Regions from separate parts of the Rhizobium sp. EC-SD404 genome, predicted to be linked through region 2. Evidence: predicted binding sites of a transcription regulator. Region 2 holds the regulator's gene; each other region holds the start of a gene.
The links. Region 2 encodes LexA, which represses DNA repair genes until DNA is damaged. Its sites were predicted from a motif close to TGTTCNNNNTGTGTTCNG; they were not measured.
Positions count from the first base shown of each region.

Region 1 (5,524 bases), 1.3 Mb from region 2:
TCCTGGATGAATTTTTCGGCGGCATGCGGCGAATGCCGCTCGAGTACGGCTGCAATGATCTCTTCCTCCGAGACCAGCCGGTGCCGGATATAAGGGGAGAGCATGGAGACGGTATTGCGTGCGGGATCGCCGAAATCGGTATTGCGATCGCGGGCGTATGGTTCGCCGGCTCCGTCAACGAACTCCGCCAGGCGCTTCAGCCCGGTCTCTCTCGTCGCCACCAATTCCGGCAAGTCGTCGTACTCCTTGTTCAGACGATCGGGAGATAGACGGCGGAGATGGAAAGGAAAGGTGGGCAAGCAGCACTTCCGTCCGGGTACCCTTGGCAGAGCCCGCGTCGAAGGCCTATATCCCGGTCAACGAATGAAAGGTTCCCGCCATGAGCGACGCTGCGACGCAATCCGTCTCGAACCCTGCCACCTCCACTGCCGCCAAGCCGATCCCCGTCACGGTGCTGACGGGCTATCTCGGGGCAGGCAAGACCACGCTTCTCAACCGCATCCTGTCCGAGAACCATGGTCAAAAATACGCCGTCATCGTCAACGAGTTCGGCGAGATCGGCATCGACAACGACCTCATCGTCGAGAGCGACGAAGAGATTTACGAGATGAACAATGGTTGCGTCTGCTGCACCGTGCGCGGCGACCTGATCCGTGTCGTGGAAGGCCTGATGCGCCGTCCCGGTCGCTTCGACGCGATCATTGTGGAAACGACCGGCCTGGCCGACCCGGCCCCGGTCGCCCAGACGTTCTTCATGGACGAGGACGTGCGCTCCAAGACTCAGCTCGACGCCGTCGTCGCACTCGTCGACGCCAAGCACCTGCCGCTGCGCCTGAAGGATTCGCGGGAAGCGGAAGACCAGATCGCGTTCGCCGACGTCGTCATCCTCAACAAGACCGACCTCGTCGACGAGACTGAACTGCGCAAGATCGAGGCGACTGTGCGCGCCATCAATCCGTCGGCACGCATTCACCGCGCCGAGCGCGCCAAGATCGACATCGCCCATGTGCTCAATCGGGGCGCGTTCGATCTGCAGCGCGCGCTTGAGAACGACCCGCACTTCCTCGACCAGCAGGACCATGATCACGAACATGATCACCTCTGCGGCCCGGACTGCGACCACGACCATGCCCACCACGATCATGATCACCATGGGCATGACCATCACGGACATGACCATCATGGTCACGATCACCACCATGGCGAGGCGTCGGACATCCACGATGCGACGGTTCAGTCCGTTTCGCTGCGCGCCGGCTCCATGGATCCCAAGAAGTTCTTCCCATGGATCGAGAAGATCACCCAGATGGACGGGCCGAACATTTTGCGCCTCAAGGGCATCATCGCCTTCGAGGGCGACGAGGACCGCTATGTCATCCAGGGCATCCACATGCTGATCGAAGGCGATCACCAGCGGGCCTGGAAAGAGGGCGAAAAGCGGGAAAGCCGCCTCGTCTTCATCGGTCGCGAACTGGACCGTGAAAAGCTGGAACGCACGTTCCTCGCCTGCCAGGCTGCCTGATCGCATGCCGACAGTCGCTCCTCTCGACCTCGACGGGTATTGCGTCGCCGCGCGCTTCGTCGCCGGAATTCCTGTCTTCGCCATGGCGGACGGCACCGTCCATCGGCTCGATCATGGCCACAAGTCGGTGGAAGCCCATGACGGGCTTCTGGTGGCCACCCTGTCCGGCGACGGCAAGTCGCTTCTGACGGGGGGTGAAGACGGGAAGGTGCAGCGCATCTCCGCCTCGGGCGACGTCGAGACGCTTGCCGAGATCGGCCGCAAATGGATCGGGCAGATCGCGCCCGGTCCGCAGGGCGTCGTCGGCTTTTCGTCCGGACGCACCGCCTATGTCCGGCTGGCCGACGGCACGCTCAAGGAGATCGCCTGCGAGCGGACCGTCGAAGGCATTGCCTTTGCGCCCAAGGGACTGCGAGTGGCGCTGGCGCGCTACAACGGCGTCACGCTCATCTGGGCCGGCATGGATTCGAAGCCTGCCGAACTCGAGTGGAAGGGCAGCCATACGGGCATCACCTACTCACCCGACGGCAAGTACCTCGTCACGACGATGCAGGAACAGGCGCTGCATGGGTGGCGCATGTCCGACCTGCACGACATGCGGATGTCCGGCTATCCGGCCAAGGTGAAGTCTCTGTCGTGGAGCGCCAAGGGAAAATGGCTCGCTTCATCCGGTGCGCCGGCGGCGATCGTCTGGCCCTTCGTCGGCAAGGACGGCCCGATGGGCAAGCCGCCGCTGGAACTCGGCACGCGGGGCGATGCGCTCGTTACGGTCGTCGCCTGCCATCCGAGCCAGGACATCGTCGCAATCGGCTTCAATGACGGCATGATTCTCGCCGCGCGCATGGAAGACGGCAAGGAAGTGCTTCTTCGCCGCCCCGGCAAGGGCGCTCTCTCCACGCTCGACTGGAGCCGCGACGGCCACCAGCTCCTCTTCGGTTCCGAGGCGGGCGATTGCGGTGTCGTGGATATTTCCGCCTAACCGCGACACCAAGTTCGACATTCCTTTCGCATACAGCGCCAACTCTGCCTCATCCTGAGCCTGTCGAAGGACGAGGTTTCCAAGATTGTGCCACGCCCTCGTCTTTCGATAGCCTCAGGCCGAGGGGTGATCGGCATCACTCCCAAATGCCCCTCCATCTGTACAATAAAAGACATAGACGCGGCGTGCTTGCGAACATAGCATGAACGCATGGCTCAGCTTTCGACGATGGAAAAACTGGCGATCCTTTCGGATGCCGCAAAATACGACGCTTCTTGCGCCTCTTCCGGTTCGACCAAGCGCAACTCGCTCACTTCGGGCGGCATAGGGTCGACCACAGGGTCCGGCATCTGCCACTCCTATGCGCCGGATGGGAGATGCATCTCACTTCTGAAAATCCTGCTGACGAATTTCTGCGTCTATGATTGCGCCTATTGCATCAACCGGTCGTCATCGAATGTGCGGCGCGCCCGCTTCACGGTGCAGGAAGTCGTCGACCTGACGCTCGATTTCTATAAGCGGAATTACATCGAGGGGCTGTTTCTCTCCTCCGGGATCATCCGCTCGCCGGACGAAACGATGATGCAATTGGTCGAAGTGGCACGGCAGCTTCGGGTGACACACCGCTTTGCCGGCTACATTCATTTGAAGACCATTCCTGATTGCGACCCGCTGCTGCTCGAGGAAGCGGGCCGCTTTGCCGACCGGCTCTCGATCAATGTCGAATTGCCGACCGATGACGGCGTCTCGCGCCTTGCGCCGGAGAAGCGTCCGGCTGAAATCCGCAAGGCAATGGGCAATCTGCGGATGAAGATCGAGGAGAAGTCCGAGCCGACGCTGCGCACCAAGAAGAAGGAGCGTTTCGCGCCGGGTGGGCAGTCGACGCAGATGATCATTGGCGCCGACCCCGCCAATGACGACACGATTCTCAAGACGAGCGCCCGGCTCTATTCCAGCTATCATCTGAAGCGCGTCTACTACTCCGCCTTCAGCCCGATACCGGATTCCAAATCCTCGCTGCCGCTCATCCAGCCGCCGCTGATGCGCGAACATCGGCTCTACCAGGCCGACTGGCTGATGCGCTTCTATGGCTTCGAGCAAAACGAGATTCTGGCGGGCCAGAGCGACGGGATGCTCGATCTCGCGGTCGACCCCAAGCTCGCCTGGGCGCTTTCCAATCGCCAGCGGTTTCCGGTCGACGTTAACCGGGGCGATCGGGAATCGCTTCTGCGCGTTCCGGGCCTCGGTACAAAGGCGGTGGCAAAGATCCTGCAGGTGCGACGCTATCGAACATTGCGGCTGGAGGACGTCGGCCGGCTCTGCCAATCGATGAACAAGGTACGGCCGTTCATCACCGCCCTCGATTGGCAACCGGGCGGGCTGACGGATAGTCCCTCGCTCAAGGCCCGAATGACGCCGCAACCGGCGCAGCTGTCGTTGTTCTAGCGATGTTTGCCGTCACGCTCGCCGATCAGACGGATTTCGATGGGTGGCGCCACGCGGCGCGGCAACTGGCGCTGGCCGGCGTCGAGCCTGGCGACATCCGGTTCAGCGTGGTCGGCCAGACGACGGAAGACCTTTTCGAAGATGCCTCGCCGCTTCTGCCGGAGCCGCCGACCGGTGCGGAATTCACCGTGCCACGCGAGGTGGTCAAGCGTCTGGAACAGGTGATCCATCACCGCGATCCGGATCGATTTTCCTTCATGTACCGGCTTCTCCTGAGGGTCTCGCAGGAGAAAAACCTGCTCCGCATCGCGTCCGATCCCGATATCCAGCGGCTTGAACGGATGGAGAAATCGATCCGGCGCGATGCCCACAAGATGCATGCCTTCGTGCGCTTCCGGAAGATCGATGTGGCCGGCGAGGAATGGTTCGTGGCCTGGTTCGAACCCGAGCATTATATCACTGAGCGTGAAGCGGGCTTCTTTCGCGCGCGGTTCACCGGCATGAAATGGACGATCCTGACGCCTTGGCGCTCGATCTCCTGGGACGGCACGGACATCACGGTGATGCCCGGCGCCAGCAAGGAGGATGCACCGGCGGACGATGCGGCCGAGGATCTCTGGCGCACCTATTTCACGTCGATCTTCAATCCCGCCCGGTTGAAGGTGAAGGCCATGCAGGCCGAGATGCCGAAGAAATACTGGCGGAACCTGCCCGAGGCGCCGCTCATTCCCGGCATGATCGCCGGCGCCGGCAAGGCAGCGGAAGAGATGATCGCGCGCGCGCCCTCCCTTTCCGCGCCCCACCACGCCCGCATCCAGGAACAGTACTGGGAGCCGAAGAAGGTGATCGGCATGGCCGACGAAGAGATTGCCGAAACGCTCGATGCGCTGGAGAAACAGGCCGAGGGCTGCAGGCGCTGCCCGCTCTACAAGGAAGCGACGCAGACCGTGTTTGGCGAAGGTCCGCGCGATGCGGATGTCGTCTTTGTCGGCGAACAGCCGGGCGACCAGGAGGATCTGGCTGGGAAACCCTTCGTCGGGCCGGCCGGGCAGATGTTCAATGCGACGCTGGAAGAGGTCGGCATAGATCGCCAGCGCGTCTACGTCACCAACGCGGTGAAGCACTTCAAGTTCGAGCCGCGCGGCAAGCGGCGCATCCATTCCAAGCCCAATGCAGGCGAAGTGCAGGCCTGCCGCTGGTGGCTCGACCAGGAACTGACGCTGATCCAGCCGAAGCTCACCGTGGCGCTCGGCGCAACGGCACTGACCGCTCTGTCAGGCAAGACGATGCCGGTGACGAAGAACCGGCGGCAGATCGTGACGACCGAGAGCGGTTTGCGCGTGTTCGTCACGGTGCACCCGTCGTTCCTGCTGCGCATCCCGGACAAGGAAACCGCAGCCCGTGAGCGTCGCCTGTTCGCAGAGGATCTTGCCGCCGTGCGGGACCTGATGAACGCGGCCTGAGGCGCCAAAACGAAAGGGCCGCACCCTAACCTGTCCCGTTTCCGAACGGTGAACCGGTATCCACTTCACCTCGAAACGCTCTGGAAGGATACGGCCCTTCTCTCATCACCAGCT
Region 1 covers NZ_LR701459.1:858,964-864,487, reverse strand. Annotated here, with positions in the region: gene GC125_RS05080 (FAD-binding domain-containing protein) at 1-299, opposite strand, end outside; gene GC125_RS05075 (CobW family GTP-binding protein) at 380-1,522, shown strand; gene GC125_RS05070 (WD40 repeat domain-containing protein) at 1,527-2,501, shown strand; gene GC125_RS05065 (putative DNA modification/repair radical SAM protein) at 2,712-3,947, shown strand; gene GC125_RS05060 (UdgX family uracil-DNA binding protein) at 3,950-5,410, shown strand.
Region 1: a site for LexA is predicted at 2,693-2,710, ahead of GC125_RS05065 (putative DNA modification/repair radical SAM protein). Genes of this name have one in related genera too.

Region 2 (5,524 bases):
TGCTGAAGGATCTCGGATCGGAGCGCGTCTGGGTCGTCCACGGTGATGGTCTCGACGAGATGACGACCACGGGGCGAACGGATATCGTTGCCCTGGAGAACGGGTCGATCCGGCGTTTCTCGATCGAGCCGGAAGAACTCGGCCTGAAGCGCGTGTCGATCGATGCGCTGAAAGGCGCGGACGGAGCGCATAACGCAAAGGCGTTGCAGGCAGTTCTTCGCGGCTCGAAAGATGCCTATCGCGAGATTTCGCTGCTGAATGCCGGCGCATCGCTGGTGGTTGCCGGCCGTGCAGAGACGGTTGCGGAAGGTCTGGAGCTTGCGGCGAAATCGATTGACGACGGCGCGGCGCTTGCCGTGCTGGAGCGGCTCGTTGCGGTCTCGCAGCGCCACGCGGCCGCGGCATGATGAAGAAGCGGCTTGATATGAAGGAAATGAGGCGTTGAGCGATATCCTGACCCGCATCGAAGCCTACAAGCGCGAAGAGATCGCTGCCGCCAAGGCTGCCCGGCCGCTTGCAGAGGTGAAGGCAGCGCTTGCGAATGTCGACGCGCCGCGCGGGTTCCTGGCCGCGATTGAGGAGAAACGCGCTCATGGTCAGTTCGCTCTGATCGCCGAGATCAAAAAGGCCAGCCCGTCCAAGGGTCTCATCCGCGCCGATTTCGATCCGCCGGCGCTTGCCCGAGCCTATGAGGCGGGCGGCGCGGCCTGCCTGTCGATTCTGACCGACACCCCATCGTTCATGGGCGCGCCGGAATTCCTCGTCGCTGCCCGTTCTGCGACGACGCTGCCAGTCATCCGCAAGGATTTCCTCTTCGAGCCGTACCAGGTCTTTGAGGCCCGGGCGATGGGCGCCGATGCCATCCTCGTCATCATGGCCTGTCTCGACGATGCCATGGCCCTCGAGCTTCACGATACGGCGACCGATCTCGGAATGGACGTGCTTGTCGAAGTGCATGACGAGGCTGAAATGGAGCGCGCGCTGGTGCTGACCTCACCGCTCATCGGCATCAACAACCGCAATCTGCGCACCTTCGACGTGTCGCTCGAAACCAGCGAGCGCCTCGCCCCGATGGCTGCCGGTCGTCATCTTGTCGGCGAAAGCGGCATCTTCACCCATGAGGACTGCCTGCGTCTCGAGCGCGCCGGTATCGGCACGTTCCTCGTCGGCGAAAGCCTGATGCGCATCGACGATGTCGCCGGCGCGACGGAGACGCTGCTTACGGGCAAACTTCAGGTGGCAGCGCAATGAGCGACGAACCGCGGCTCACACATCTCGACGAACGCGGGCGTGCCACCATGGTCGATGTCGGCGGCAAGGCCGAGACCGAGCGTGTCGCCATCGCCGAAGGCTTCGTGAAGATGGCCCCGGAAACGCTCGCTCTCATTCAATCGGGCAGCGCTGCAAAGGGCGACGTCATCGCCACGGCGCGCATTGCCGGCATCATGGCTGCCAAGCGGACTGCCGACCTCATCCCGCTTTGCCATCCGCTGATGCTGACCAAGGTGTCTGTAACGATCGAGGCAGCGGATACCCTGCCCGGCCTGCGTGTCGAGGCCATGGCGCGTCTCACGGGCCGCACAGGCGTCGAGATGGAAGCGCTGACGGCCGTGTCTGTTGCCTGCCTCACCATCTACGATATGGCGAAAGCGGTCGACAAAGCGATGGAAATCACCGGTATCCGACTGCTGTCGAAGACGGGCGGCAAGTCCGGCGATTGGACTTTTCCGGGTAATGACGGGGCACCCTGACCATGGCGCTGCTGCCCGTCGATGATGCACTGTCGCTGATCCTCGCTGACGCTCGACCGATCGACGATATCGAGAATGTGCCTTTGAATGCCGCGTGGGGCCGCGTGCTCGCCGAACCACTTATCGCGAGGCGCGATCAACCTCCGTTTCCCGCCTCCGCCATGGACGGCTACGCCGTGATTGCAGCCGATACGGCAGAACCAGGCGCCACGCTCACCGTCATCGGCGAATCGGCCGCCGGCCATGGTTTCCCAGGCGCCATCGGACGCGGCGAGACCGTCCGCATCTTTACCGGCGCGCCGGTTCCGCACGGTGCCGATGCGATTCTCATCCAGGAAAACGCAAGGCCCCTCGACGCAAACCGGATCGACGTTCTAGAGCCTGTCCAGTCCGGGCGTTTCGTGCGGCGTGCAGGCCTCGATTTCCACCGGGGTGAAACGGTCATTGCCAAGGGCGCGATGCTCGATGCCGGCCGGCTGACACTGGCAGCAGCCATGAACCTCCCTTCCCTGCCCGTTCATCGTCGTCCGCGCGTCGCCATCCTCGCGACTGGCGACGAACTCGTGCAGCCGGGCGCGGACCCACGAGACGATCAGATCATCGCATCCAACAGCTTCGGTGTCGCTGCGATCGTCAAGGAAGCAGGAGGCGACCCGATCGACCTCGGCATCGCCGCCGACACCGAGGATGCCCTGAATCGATCGATCGATGCCGCACAGGCGGCAGGCGCCGATATCCTCGTAACGCTTGGTGGCGCCTCGGTCGGCGATCACGACCTCGTTCGCAACGTGCTGGAATCGCGCGGCCTTGAGTTGGCGTTCTGGAAGATCGCCATGCGCCCCGGCAAACCTCTGATGAGCGGCCGCATCGGCCCGATGCATGTTCTGGGATTGCCCGGAAACCCGGTTTCGAGCCTCGTCTGCTCTTACGTCTTCCTCACGCCGCTGATCGCAAAGCTCGCTGGCCGCGCCCATCATCTGCAGATGGTGGATGCGGTTCTGGATGTCGACCTCGCCGAAAACGACGTGCGCCAGGATTATCTGCGCGCGGCGATGCGCCGACGGGCGGACGGAAAGTTGGTCGCCACCCCTGCCACCAAGCAGGATTCCTCCATGATGCGCGTGTTCGCCGAGGCGGACGGCCTCGTCATCCGGCAACCATTTGCCCCCGCCGCCAAGATGGGAGACACCGTGCGGGCGATCGTCTTGCGACGGATCTAGCCACGGTTTTCCCTGGCGGACTTGCGGAACACAAAAGGAACAGATAAAGTGTGTTCCACATTTGTTTCCATCCGATCGAGCGGGGGCCCAAGCAGCCGATGTTGACGCGTAAGCAGCAGGAACTGCTTCTTTTCATCCATGAGCGTCTGAAGGAAAGCGGCGTACCGCCATCTTTCGACGAGATGAAAGAAGCCCTCGATCTCGCGTCTAAATCGGGGATCCACCGCCTCATCATCGCGCTAGAGGAACGCGGCTTCATTCGCCGTCTGCCGAACCGTGCGCGTGCGCTGGAAGTCATCAAGCTGCCGGACAGCTACAACGCGGCAGTGCCGCAGCGTCGCGGCTTTTCGCCGAGTGTCATCGAAGGATCGCTTGGCAAGACGCCGAAGCCCGAGATTGCAGCCGAGCGCCGCCAGAGCGAGATGCCGCGCGACAACGACAATCGCGCCATCAGCGTGCCCGTCATGGGCCGTATCGCGGCGGGTGTGCCGATCTCCGCCATCCAGAACAATACCCATTCGATTGCCGTTCCACCGGACATGCTCGGCGGCGGCGAACATTACGCGCTCGAGGTCAAGGGCGATTCGATGATCGAAGCCGGCATCTTCGACGGCGACACGGTCATCATCAAGAACTCCTCGACGGCCAATCCCGGCGACATCGTCGTGGCTCTGGTCGACGACGAGGAAGCGACGTTGAAGCGTTTCCGTCGCAAAGGTGCATCCGTCGCGCTCGAGGCCGCCAACCCGGCTTATGAAACGCGGATTTTCGGCCCGGATCGCGTCAAGATCCAGGGGAAGCTCGTCGGGCTCATTCGGCGCTATCACTGATCCAGGCTATCGGCAGCTCTTCCGTCTCCGCTCATGTTCGTGTTGACGGAAGAGGCGCCATCCGTGCCGGGCTCGGCAAAACTTCCCGTTCTCCAGTCATAGTAGCGGTGTCGCGTCCAAGCGCGCATCCGGCCGGCAGACTGCTCGAAGCGGAACGTCGGCTGCTGGTCAAGGTGTGCACTCTGCCCATTGCCTGCAGCACGCGCTTCGTTCGCCGCGAATCCGTCTCCCCTCGTTTCAGCGTAGACGGCGATTGCGCCGGTCTCACGCAATGTGCGGGCGGTGAAGAGCGTCGCGCCCGACCGGCATTCGCGCATCGACAGCGGTATCGGAATGATCGCGATATCGGTCATGTCGCATGCGGGGCCGACATAGGCCGGCTCCTCCAGCCAGGCGATCGTTGTGCCGTTTTCCATGCGAGCCACGCAAAACGCACCTCGGCGGCATTGGAACACGCCTGTTATTTGCCCATCACTCAGTTCGCGGATCGCCTGACGCATCATTCCGTAGGCAATGGCGGGGTCGATTTCGGCTTCGCCCTCGACCGGCTCGGCAGGCGCCTGGGTTGACGTGTGGTCAGCCTGTGCATCGACAACGACGATTGGCGGGACATGGGTCTCCAGCCGGGTTGCCGTCGCCCACTGATCGAAGATGAAGCTGCTCGGACGCGCACGGTTGGTGGCCAAGCCGTCATCGCGCAAGATCGCGGCCAAGCGGCCGTCCTCTGCGATCAGCAGCAATGGCGGGTCGGCGCGTATGTCGGACACCATGATCAGCGCGGCGGCAGACGCGGGTATCATCGCGACATTTCGCAGCCATGTTCGGGCAAAGACGAGAATGAGCAACGCCAGCGACAGAAGCGCAGTGACGGCACCCGGAATCTGACCCGTAGCAAAACCGTCGCCATAGTCGGCGACATGATGGCCGATGGCAATGACCGCCTGGAGACCAACACCCATGATCGTGAGGAAGATCGCGTCGAGGCCGAACGGCATCGTCAGGAGCGCAAGGGTGCCGAACGGCATGACGATGATGGAGATGACGGGCATTGCGATCACATTGGCGATCATCCCGTAGCTCGACATGCGGTGGAAGTGGTGAGCGGAGAATATCCCCGTCGCGGCTCCGGCGATCAGCGAGGTCACGGCCAAGCCGAGGATCAGCCCCGTCCAGCGCCAGACGAAGCCCGGTTTGGCGCTGGAGAACTCCGGAGCCTTGTTCTTGTTGCGCGCGGCCCAGCCGCCATAGGCGGCGATGAGGGCCGCAGTGGCCGCGAAAGACATCTGGAAACCGGGCGATGTCACCGCCGACGGCGTGACGAGAAGGATGAGAAAGGCCGCGATCGCGACGTTGCGCATAGTCAGCGCGGCCCGATCGAGCAGCACCGCGACCAGCATGACGACCACCATGATCCACGCCCGTTGCGCGGAGATGACGGCTCCTGAAATCAGCAGGTAGAAGGTGGAAGTGCCGATGGCGCCGAGCGCCGCGAATTTCTTGACGGGCCAGGCCTGGGCGATGCCCGGCACGAGCGCGAAGCCAAGGCGCAGCCCGGTGAACATCAAGGCTGCTGCCAGCGACATGTGCAGGCCGGAGATCGAGAGGATGTGGGCGAGCCCGGTGATGCGGAAGGCTTCGTTCGTCTCCTCGGAGATCGAGCGGCGGTCGGACACGGTCATCGCCGCCGCGACGGCGCCCGCATCCCCCGGGATCACCTCCTTGA
Region 2 covers NZ_LR701459.1:2,183,461-2,188,984, reverse strand. Annotated here, with positions in the region: gene trpD (anthranilate phosphoribosyltransferase) at 1-407, shown strand, start outside; gene trpC (indole-3-glycerol phosphate synthase TrpC) at 442-1,251, shown strand; gene moaC (cyclic pyranopterin monophosphate synthase MoaC) at 1,248-1,751, shown strand; gene GC125_RS11220 (molybdopterin molybdotransferase MoeA) at 1,754-2,971, shown strand; gene lexA (transcriptional repressor LexA) at 3,070-3,801, shown strand; gene GC125_RS11210 (ComEC/Rec2 family competence protein) at 3,795-5,524, opposite strand, start outside.

Region 3 (5,524 bases), 110 kb from region 2:
CAGGCCGGGCAGGGGGCGGCCGACATGTAGCGCTCGATCTCTTCGCGGGCCCACGCGCTGTCGGTTTCCTTCCAGCGCCGTTCCAGATTGGGCACGATCCCCTCGAACGTCTTCGCCGTCTTGTACGACCGTAGGCCATCGTCATAATTGAAGACGACCTTGTCGTTCGTGCCGTTCAGAATTGCGTTCTGCGCATCCGCCGACAGATCGATCCATTTATCGGAAATCTTGAAGCTGAAATGCTTGCCGAGCGCTTCGAGCGTCTGGCGGTAGTAGGGCGACGAGGATTTCGCCCACGGTGCAATGGCACCATCGCGCAGCGTGCGCGCCGTCTCCGGGACGATCAGCGCCGGATCGATCTTCTGCTGGGTGCCCAGGCCGTCGCAGGTTGGGCAGGCACCCGATGGGTTGTTGAAGGAAAAGAGACGAGGCTCGATCTCGGAAATGGTGAAGCCGGAGACCGGGCAGGCGAATTTTTCCGAGAACAGGATACGTTCATGGGTCTCGTTCTTCGATTTGTTCGCGCCGCCGCCCTCGGCCGTCTCTTCCGCCGGCAGAGGTTTGTCCGCGAATTCCGCGACCGCCAGACCGTCAGCCAGCCGCAGACAGGTCTCCATGCTGTCGGCAAGCCGTGCGCCGATATCGTCGCGCACGACGATCCGATCGACGACGATATCGATGTCGTGCTTGTATTTCTTGTCGAGCGTCGGCGCCTCGGCGATCTCGTAGAATTCGCCGTCGATCTTGACGCGCTGGAAGCCCTTCTTCAGCAACTCGGCGAGTTCTTTGCGATATTCGCCCTTCCGTCCGCGCACGATCGGAGCGAGAATATAAAGCCGCGTGCCTTCTTCGAGTGCCATCACGCGGTCGACCATCTGGCTGACCGTCTGGCTTTCGATCGGAAGGCCCGTGGCGGGCGAATAGGGAACGCCGACGCGGGCAAACAGAAGCCGCATGTAGTCGTAGATTTCGGTGACGGTTCCGACTGTCGAACGCGGGTTCTTCGACGTCGTTTTCTGCTCGATCGAGATGGCCGGGCTCAAGCCGTCGATCTGGTCGACGTCCGGCTTCTGCATCATTTCCAGGAACTGGCGCGCATAGGCCGAAAGGCTCTCGACATATCGCCGTTGGCCCTCGGCGTAGATAGTGTCGAAGGCGAGCGACGACTTACCCGATCCCGAAAGACCGGTCATGACGATCAGACTGTTGCGCGGTAGATCGAGATCAATCCCCTTGAGATTGTGCTCGCGCGCACCGCGAATGGAAATGGTCTTGAGTTCGCTCATGGGATCGCCAGATGACACGTCGATAAGATGGGGAGGTTCGAGGCTGCGCATCCACCCTCGTCGATCAGCGCAGTATCCGTCAAATCATGTAGGTTCTCACAGAGCAATGTCGAGAGGCACATTCCCGCTGCGAACCGACTCGGTTGACAAGCGGGTGGAGCCTTCATAGAACAAAGAAAGAACAAAAAATAGCCTGCCTTGCAAACGCCCAACTGCCCTGTGGAAATGCGGCCGATGGGGCGCGGGTTCCTCCGAGTTCCGATAAGATGCCGCCTTTCAAATGACGATCGCGCGGCAGTGGCTCAAGGCTATTCAACTGAAGACCATTCGACCGGCGACTATTAAAAGGCATTCACCATGGCAGGAAGCGTCAACAAGGTCATTCTCGTCGGAAATCTCGGTGCCGACCCGGAAATCCGCCGCACACAGGACGGCCGTCCGATTGCCAATCTGTCCGTCGCGACATCGGAAACCTGGCGCGATCGCAACTCCGGCGAACGCAAGGAGAAGACCGAATGGCACCGCGTCGTCATCTTCAATGAAGGCCTTTGTAAGGTCGCGGAAAGCTACCTGAAGAAGGGCGCCAAGGTCTATATCGAGGGCCAGCTTCAGACCCGCAAATGGCAGGACCAGAGCGGCCAGGACAAGTACTCGACCGAGATCGTGCTGCAGGGCTTCAACTCGACCCTGACGATGCTCGACGGACGCGGCGAAGGTGGCGGCATGGCGCCCAGCGGCGGCGGCGGACGCGGCGGCTCGGATTATTCGGGCGGCGGTGGTGGCGGCAACGACTACAACCGGCAGTCACCCGCGCCACGCAACGACGACTTCTCCCGCGACATGGACGACGAAATTCCGTTCTGACCGAAAAGTCGTCTCGAACATTTGAAGAGCGATGCGGGGAGGGCCCCGCATCGCGCAACTTTCTTCAGTAGAGAAACTGTTCGGCCAGGATCCGATCGTCCCAGGAATGGTCGGGATCCGACAGAAGGCGGGCGGTCGTCTGCCTCGACTGAACGATGCGGACAAGCCGCACGGACTTGACTTCCGTGTTGTCGGCAACGGCGTTGACCGGCCGCTTTTCGCGCTCGAGCACCTCGATCGTAACTTCTGCCTTGTTCGAGAGAAGCGCACCGCGCCAACGCCGAGGACGGAATGCGCTGACCGGCGTCAGCGCCAGAAGCGGCGAGACGAGCGGCAGGATCGGGCCGTGTGCCGACAGATTGTACGCGGTCGAGCCAGCTGGCGTCGCGACCATCAGCCCATCACAGACGAGCTCTTCGAGCCTGACCTTGCCATCGACGCTGACACGCAGCTTTGCAGCCTGGTAGGACTGACGCAGGACCGAGACTTCATTGATCGCAAAAGCGTGCGTCTCGGTGCCATCCTCGTCGGTGGCCACCATTTCGAGTGGATTGATCTCGCTTTCGACCGCGCGCTCGATGCGTTCGCGCAGGCCGTCCTTGGCATACTCGTTCATCAGAAAGCCGATCGAACCCCGGTTCATGCCGTAAAGCACTTTGTCGGAATTCATCATGCGATGCAGCGTCTGCAGCATGAACCCGTCGCCACCCAGTGCGACGATAACGTCCGCATCCTCGGGGGCATACGTGCCAAACAGCGCTTCCAGATCAAGGCGGGCCGCCTGCGCGTCCGGAGCATTGCTCGAAATGAAACTCAATTTATCCGTAGGGCGCGCCATCCGGTCTCATCTCCCAATTGATGCGGCACATTGGAGACGGATGAGGGATGGGGCAAGCGCCGAGCAGTCGCTTCCGACGCAAATTTTTCTGCGTCGCGAGCCGGTGCATTTCTCATTTTACAGCGCCGGCAATTGTGCTAATCACCCGCCCGTGCCCTTGTAGCTCAGTTGGTAGAGCATCTGATTTGTAATCAGAGGGTCGGGAGTTCGAGTCTCTCCGGGGGCACCAGTTCCGGCGCAAAGATCGACCTGGCCACCAATTTTCCTGACATTTTGTCATTTCGAGCGCCGTAATCTACGGCTGCAAGCTCAAAAAAGTGACATTCTGGCATCACTACACGCACCACCGACATTGCGCCGCAATCTCAGCTTGCGGATGCATCGCACGCGACCAATAGTGTTCATGGCCGGACAGCCTCATACGTTTCTGGAGAATCGGAACATGAAGAGACTGATCTTGACCGCGTCCATCTTGGCCGCGGCCGCACCGGCTATGGCAGCCGACGCGGTAATGTACAACGAGCCGACGCCTGCGGCGGCCCCAATGATGGCTGCTGCCGATTGGTCGGGCTTCTACGTCGGCGGCCAGCTCGGCGGCGTTTTCGGCGAAACGGGCACATTCGGCCTGTCACCCTTTACGCCGGCACTGCAGGGCGCTTTCGCACCCGGCTTTTCGGGTGATTTTGATACCGGTCTGATCGGCGGCGTGCATGCCGGTTACGACATTCAGTCCGGTAACTTCGTCTTCGGCGGTATCATCGACATTTCGGCCACGGACGTTTCGGACACGCAGAACGGCTTCTCCGTCACGCCTGCTCGTTACACGGTCACCCGTGAACTCGACTACCTCGCAACGCTGCGCGGACGCGTCGGCTATGCGATCGGCAGCAGCTTCCTGGTCTACGGAACGGCCGGTCTCGCCTATGGTGAGGTCGACTTCTCCTACGAACAGCCCGGCTCGGGCGCCACGACGACGACGTCTGGCGGTCAGGACGATGACTTCGGCTACACGGTCGGTGCCGGCGTCGAAGCCATGGTCACATCGAACATCTCGGTCGGTCTCGAGTACCTCTATACCGATCTCGGCGACAACGATTTCAATGCCAACCTCGTAGGCGGTCCTTTCGGCGCCGGCACGACGGGCTTTGGAACGGATCGCTCGTTCGACTTCCACACCGTCCAGGCGAAGGTCTCATTCCGCTTCTAGGACACTCCGGAAGGCGGTCGAACTCTGACCGCCTTCCATCTCGCCGAACACATCTATAGCTCTACCCGACGCGGCGCATTAAGGTGCGGCGTATCTGAGCGAATCCACGCGACCGAACGGGCAGGGCATGCGAATCATTATTTGCGGGGCGGGGCGCGTCGGCTTCGGCATTGCTGAGAAGCTGGCCCAGGAACAGAACGACGTCTCCGTTATCGACACATCGGCCACGCTGATCAACGCCATCCGCGACACGCTCGATGTGCGCGGCTATGTCGGCCATGGAGCCCATCCGGAAGTGCTGGCGCAAGCCGGCGCTGAGGAGGCGGACATGATCATCGCCGTCACGCTGTCGGACGAAGTGAACATGGTCGCCTGCCAAGTGGCGCACTCGCTTTTCAACGTCCCGACGAAGATCGCCCGCATTCGCGCGCAGAACTATCTGGCGCCGCACTATCTCGACCTTTTTTCCCGCGAGCACATGCCGATCGACGTCATCATCTCGCCCGAGGTGGAAGTCGGCAAGATGGTGCTGCGCCGTATCGCACTGCCGGGCGCAACCGATGCCGTACGCTTCGCCAACGACGCGATCGTTCTCGTTGCAATCGAATGCCTTGAAGATTGCCCGGTCGTCAACACGCCGCTGGAGCAGCTTTCGGAACTCTTTCCGGACCTGACCGCGACGGTCGTCGGCGTCGTGCGCGATGGCGAGTTGATGGTGCCCCATTCCACCGACCAGCTTAGCACCGGGGACCTGGCCTATGTCATCTGCGATAAGGACCATGTCCGTCGCACGCTCGGCCTGTTCGGCCACGAGGAGCCCGAAGCGATCCGAATCGTCATCGCCGGCGGCGGCAATGTCGGCTATTTCGTCGCCAAGGCGATCGAGGAAAGGCAGCCGAGCATCAAGGTCAAGATCATCGAGCATGATCGCAGCCGCGCCATCGCGATCGCGGATCAGTTGCGCCGGGCGGTGGTGCTGAACGGCTCGTCTCTCGACCAGTCGATCCTCACCGAAGCCGATATTCATGACGCCGATCTCATCGTCTCGCTGACCAATGATGACCAGGTGAACATCCTTACCAGCGTCATGGCAAAGCGCCTCGGCTGCAAGGCTAGCCTTGCGCTGATCAACGAACCGTCTTTCCAGGAATTCACCAAGCCGATGGGGATCGATGCCTATATCAATCCCCGGGCCGTCACCATTTCGCGCATACTTCAGCATGTGCGCCGAGGCCGGATCCGCGCAGTTTACAGCGTGGAGAAGGGGCAGGCCGAGGTGATTGAGGCCGAAGCAATGGATACATCGCCCCTCGTCGGCAAACCGTTGCG
Region 3 covers NZ_LR701459.1:2,289,973-2,295,496, forward strand. Annotated here, with positions in the region: gene uvrA (excinuclease ABC subunit UvrA) at 1-1,286, opposite strand, end outside; gene GC125_RS11745 (single-stranded DNA-binding protein) at 1,644-2,150, shown strand; gene GC125_RS11750 (NAD kinase) at 2,215-2,988, opposite strand; tRNA gene GC125_RS11755 (tRNA-Thr) at 3,142-3,217, shown strand; gene GC125_RS11760 (outer membrane protein) at 3,431-4,195, shown strand; gene trkA (Trk system potassium transporter TrkA) at 4,323-5,524, shown strand, end outside.
Region 3: a site for LexA is predicted at 1,453-1,470, ahead of uvrA (excinuclease ABC subunit UvrA). Genes of this name have one in related genera too.

Region 4 (5,524 bases), 250 kb from region 2:
CCCGGCCCTGCCGTGTTCGACTGGCATCACTTCAGGAGTTCACAATGTCAAAAGACAGCAACCCTTTGAAGCATGACCGCGGAACGGCGCAACCGATCGGTACAGAACAACCGACGAATGCCGATCAGAACATGGCGACCGAGGCTGCAGAACACGAGGCCGAGATGCGCAAGGCGAAGAAGAGCGCCGACGCGGACGACGACAACCCAACCCCGTCGACGACACGAACACCGCCCGACTGAACGCGCCGTAAGCGCCACGACGACCACGTGAACCGAACTTTTCCGGATTTTGGAAAATGGTGAGCCCGCAGGGGGTCGAACCCTGGACCTACTGATTAAAAGTCAGTTGCTCTACCAGCTGAGCTACAGGCTCCCGCCGGGGCGCGGTGGCCCGGGGAATTGGCGCGGAACATAGGCAGGCGCCTGCCGGGGGTCAACCGCAAAAATGCAGTTCGCCGCGTCCAAAACGAAGACTTTTCGTCTCGCTCGGGACGCGGCGGAATTTGGTGCCGAACCTTAGAGGTTACGACCGACTGCACCGCCTGCGACGGCACCGCCAACACCGCCGACGATCGCGCCGCCGGTACCGGCAATCGCGTCACCGACCACGGCTCCGCCAACACCGCCGACGACGGCGCCGCCTACGGTCTTCTGGCCAGTCGTGCATCCGGCGGCGCCGAGAGTGGCGACGGCAACGACCGAAAGCGTGGCAATTTTCTTCAACATGGGGAAACTCTCCTATTCAAGCGATCGATAACGTAACCCGCTTCGCCGCATAGGGTTCCCGCCGTTCAACAACCATCGCGATCAACGTGCGTTGGCGAGCACGAAATTCAGCGTTTCGCGCCAGTCGATCATGCGGATCGGGATGCCGTGGCTGCCGGTGGCGAAGAGATGGAACCGCGTCGGGTAATCGCCGCTCGCGCGTAGCGAATCGAAGACGGCGCGCTGGTTGCGCCAATCGTAGACGCGATCGTTTTCACCATGTGCGAAGACGATCGGCAGACCCGCGCGCGCAGCAGCACTATCGGCCAGGGACCCATCCGGCATGCCACCCAACAGAACCAGCCCGCCAAGCTGCGAGGCGAGCGCGCCATCGCGCGCTGCTGCTACGCAAAGCGCGCTCCCCATCGAGCCGCATGCGAGCACGATCGGCGCTTGCGGCGAAACCTGCATCGCGTGCCCGAACAGCGCCCGGATAACACCCTGCCCGCCGGCCTCGAAATCGGGGAGGCTCGGCACGTAATAGGTGCCGCCATTGCGGGTTGCGAGGTTCTTCAGCCGGTTGAAATTGCCGCCGAAGCGCCAGTCGTCCGACCCGAGCCTGCGGTCGCCGTCGCGTCCGTGCACGAAGATGACGACAAAGCGTGCGCTTGCTTCCGCACCGAACTCGTTGACGGTGAGCGAACCCGCGCCTGTGGAGATGCTGCGCTCGCGCCCGGCGCGGTTGGCGCCGAGATCGACATAAGCGCGCTTGGCACGTCGCTCCGGAATGTCGTCACGGCCATTGATGTCGCGCATCTCGCGGTAGTCGTAACGCCGGAAAGCGCCGTCCGCACTCTCCTCGATCACGGCCGGGTAGGCGAACCGATCATCCTTGAACGGCGCTATCTCGGCCGCCGCGACAGGGATCGTCGAGAACAGCGCCACCAGACCGATGATCGCTCCCCGCCCCATGATCATCCACCACGCATTTGTCATGACCGGGCTCCTACCCTTCCTCATTCTGTCGATATCCACTATTCGTGGCGCCGCTGGCCAGCCTTTCATGTGGGCAACCGCGCGCGGCACCGTGAACACAAGTAGAACACGGCTCGCGTGCCAGAACGCCATCTGTCACACTGCGCAGGTGATTCGGCCACAATTCACGCCTTGGGACTGAAGCATAGCCATGGACGACAGCAACGATCTTTTCGCGACCATTCCGAGCGCCGGCCCCACGGCCGGTCCGGCAAAACGGCCGGCTGCCGCCGATCCGGTGCGCCGGGCGCCGAAAGCGGAAAAGCCCAGCGACAGCGACGGCGATTATTCGGCTGCCGACATCGAAGTGCTGGAAGGACTGGAGCCGGTGCGTCGCCGGCCCGGCATGTATATCGGCGGCACCGACGAAAAGGCGCTGCACCATCTCTTTGCCGAAGTCATCGACAACTCAATGGACGAGGCCGTGGCCGGCCACGCCAATTTCATCGATGTCGAGCTGTCGGCCGATGGCGTGCTGTCCGTCACCGACAACGGCCGCGGCATCCCGGTCGATCCCCATCCCAAGTTCAAGGATCGCTCGGCGCTCGAAGTGATCATGACGACGCTGCATGCGGGCGGCAAGTTCGACAGCAAGGTCTACGAGACCTCCGGCGGTCTGCACGGCGTCGGCATTTCCGTCGTCAACGCGCTGTCCGAGGAATTGACGGTCGAAGTCGCGCGCAATCGCAAGCTCTATCGTCAGCGCTTCTCGCGCGGCATGGCACTTGGGCCACTTGAGGAAGTCGGCGAAGTCCAGAACCGTCGCGGCACGCGGGTTTCGTTTCGACCCGACCATCAGATCTTCGGCCAGAACACGCGGTTCGATCCGGCCCGTCTCATGCGCATGGCGCGCTCCAAGGCCTATCTCTTCGGCGGCGTCGAAATCCGCTGGTCCTGCGCGCCCGAACTCGTTGCCGAAAAGCCCGACGTCCCGGAAAAGGCGGTCTTCCATTTCCCGGGCGGCTTGAAAGATTATCTGCAAGCTTCGCTCGGCCAGGATTTCAGCGTCACCAACGAGATTTTTGCCGGCAAGACGACCAAGACCGGCGGCCACGGCACCGTGGAATGGGCCGTCACCTGGTTCGGCGGCGATCCCTTCGTGCAATCCTATTGCAACACCATCCCGACGCCTGAAGGCGGCACCCACGAGGCCGGCCTGCGCATTGCGCTGACGCGCGGCCTCAAGGCCTATGCTGAGCTCACCGGCAACAAGCGCGCCTCGATCATCTCGACGGAAGACGTGATGATCTCTGGCGCGGCGATGCTGTCGGTCTTCGTGCGCGAACCCGAATTCGTCGGACAGACCAAGGACAAGCTCGCGACCGTCGAGGCGCAGCGCCTCGTCGAAAACGCCCTGCGCGATCCCTTCGACCACTACCTCGCCGATCAGCCAGCCGAAGCGGCGAAGCTGCTCGACTGGGTGCTCGACCGCGCCGATGAGCGCGTGCGCCGGCGCAAGGAAAAGGAAATCAACCGCAAGAGTGCGGTCAAGAAGCTGCGGCTGCCCGGCAAGCTCGCCGATTGCACGCAGACGGCGGCGCAAGGCGCCGAGCTCTTCATCGTCGAGGGCGATTCGGCCGGCGGTTCGGCAAAGCAGGCACGCAACCGGCAAACGCAGGCGATCCTTCCCTTGCGCGGCAAGATCCTAAACGTCGCCAGCGCCGGACGCGACAAGCTCACCGCAAACCAACAGATCGGCGACCTGATCCAGGCGCTCGGCTGCGGCACGCGAGCCAAGTATCGTGACGACGATCTGCGCTACGACCGCGTGATCATCATGACCGACGCCGATGTCGACGGCGCGCACATCGCGTCGCTGCTCATCACATTCTTCTATCAGGAGATGCGCGGCCTGGTGGACAACGGTCACCTCTATCTGGCCATCCCGCCGCTCTATCGCATGACGCAGGGATCGCGCACGCTTTATGCCCGCGACGACGCGCATCGGGTGGAACTGCTGGAAACGGAGTTCAAGGGCCGCGGCAAGGTCGAAATCGGCCGCTTCAAGGGCCTCGGCGAAATGCTGCCGGCGCAGTTGAAGGAAACCACCATGGATCCCGCGAAGCGGACGCTGCTGCGCGTCTCCATCGATGCCGAGGATCTGGAAGGCACCGCGATCGCGATCGACGACCTGATGGGAACCAAGCCGGAGGCACGCTTCCGCTTCATCCAGGAACGCGCGGCCTTCGCCGAAAATCTCGATATCTGATCAATCGCAGCAGATCGCTGCGTGATCTTTAGCTGATGCGTCTCAGGCGGCGCGAACGCTCGCCAGAGCTCGGGCATCGGCGCGAGCGCACTGGCGGCGATGCGCGAGATTGAGCTTCTCGACGAGCGTCAGAAGCTCCGCTACTTCAGGGTATTCGGCCGCATCGCGTTGGTGCAGTTCGATCAGTGTGCGGGCGAGATGCGATGGCGTCGCGATCCTGCCCTTGCTCGAAGCGTCGCGCCAGACGAGCGTCGCGGAGATGAAGACCGTCAGAAGACGCGCCGGCAAGCCGATGGCGCCATAGAGCGCCCGGATTGCCGGCACGCGCCCATCGATCACGATGGCGCGCACGCGGGCTTCGGGCTGTTCGGAAATCGCGACCACGGCTGCCACGAAAAAATCGAGCTTGCCGCTGGCAAGCGCGTGCATCAGCAAGGCGGGCGTCAGGCGACCCTCGCAGCGCAGATGCTCGGCGAGACCAGGCAAGGCAGCGGAATTCCCGTCACCGGCCAGCATCAGCGTCGCCTGCATCTGGGTTTCCGACACGACGCGCTCGGCCCGCCGTTCGCCGATCACGTTGCGGACGAGATCGAATTGCGAAAGCGCGGTCGCGACGGCCCCCATCAGCCGATGGCGGACATCGGCTGGAAGATCGTTACGCTCTACGAGCAAGGCTCGAATGGCCGTATCATCCGCAAACCGCTCGGCGATGCGGCGAAGCGAAAACGGCGCGATGGCGGCTGACCGGTTCTGGAGCAGATCGCAGATGGGCTCGACGCCGGCGACCTCTGCGATCGCGGCGGAGACGGAGCGCGACAGGCCAGTGCGCAGTGCCACGAGACGCTGAAGATCCTCGACGTCCTCACCGACCAGATCGACGAGATCGGCATCGCTGAGCAGCGGCGAAAAGGCGACGATGCGGCCCGCGACCTCAATCTGGTCCCGCGACAGCGCGTGGATGATCGCCCGCGGCGCCTCGGTCGAATGCGACATGATATCGGCGATCGCCAGCCGCACTTTCGGTGAAGGATCGTCGAGCAGATATGTCAGCGCCACTTCCGCTGCCTGGCGATCGTCGGCGGCAAGAGTGCGCTCCACGAAAGCCCGCGCCAGCGAACCCGCCGCCTTCGCCCGATCGGCAGCCGGCGCCGTTTCGGTCCAGCGGAGAAATGCGGCGATGATCATGTATGGCCCCAACCCAAAGACGATGCGATTCCCAGTGCCGACAAGGCTAGGCGTCAAAGGTTTACGTTTGGTTCACCATGTTTTTGCCTCACGCCCGGGCGGACATCGCTTTTCCCTCGCCGCCAAAGCGGTTAGGACGAGCGCGGTGCCTAAGCGCAGCACCTCGATCGACGCTGGGAGGAGAATATTAGATGCGGTCCTATCTTTTCGTGCCGGGTGATTCCGATCGAAAGCTGGAAAAAGCGCCCTACTCCGGCGCAGATTGCCTCCTGATCGATTTGGAAGACAGCGTGTCGCCCCGCCGCAAGATCGAGGCCCGCGCGATGACTGCCGCCTTTCTCGAAGGTGCCGATCGCCGCGAAGGCAAGCCCAAGCTGATCGTGCGCAT
Region 4 covers NZ_LR701459.1:2,430,893-2,436,416, forward strand. Annotated here, with positions in the region: gene GC125_RS12460 (hypothetical protein) at 45-242, shown strand; tRNA gene GC125_RS12465 (tRNA-Lys) at 300-375, opposite strand; gene GC125_RS12470 (YMGG-like glycine zipper-containing protein) at 519-728, opposite strand; gene GC125_RS12475 (hypothetical protein) at 810-1,703, opposite strand; gene parE (DNA topoisomerase IV subunit B) at 1,894-3,951, shown strand; gene GC125_RS12485 (DUF2336 domain-containing protein) at 3,994-5,136, opposite strand; gene GC125_RS12490 (HpcH/HpaI aldolase/citrate lyase family protein) at 5,328-5,524, shown strand, end outside.
Region 4: a site for LexA is predicted at 1,795-1,812, ahead of parE (DNA topoisomerase IV subunit B). Genes of this name have one in related genera too.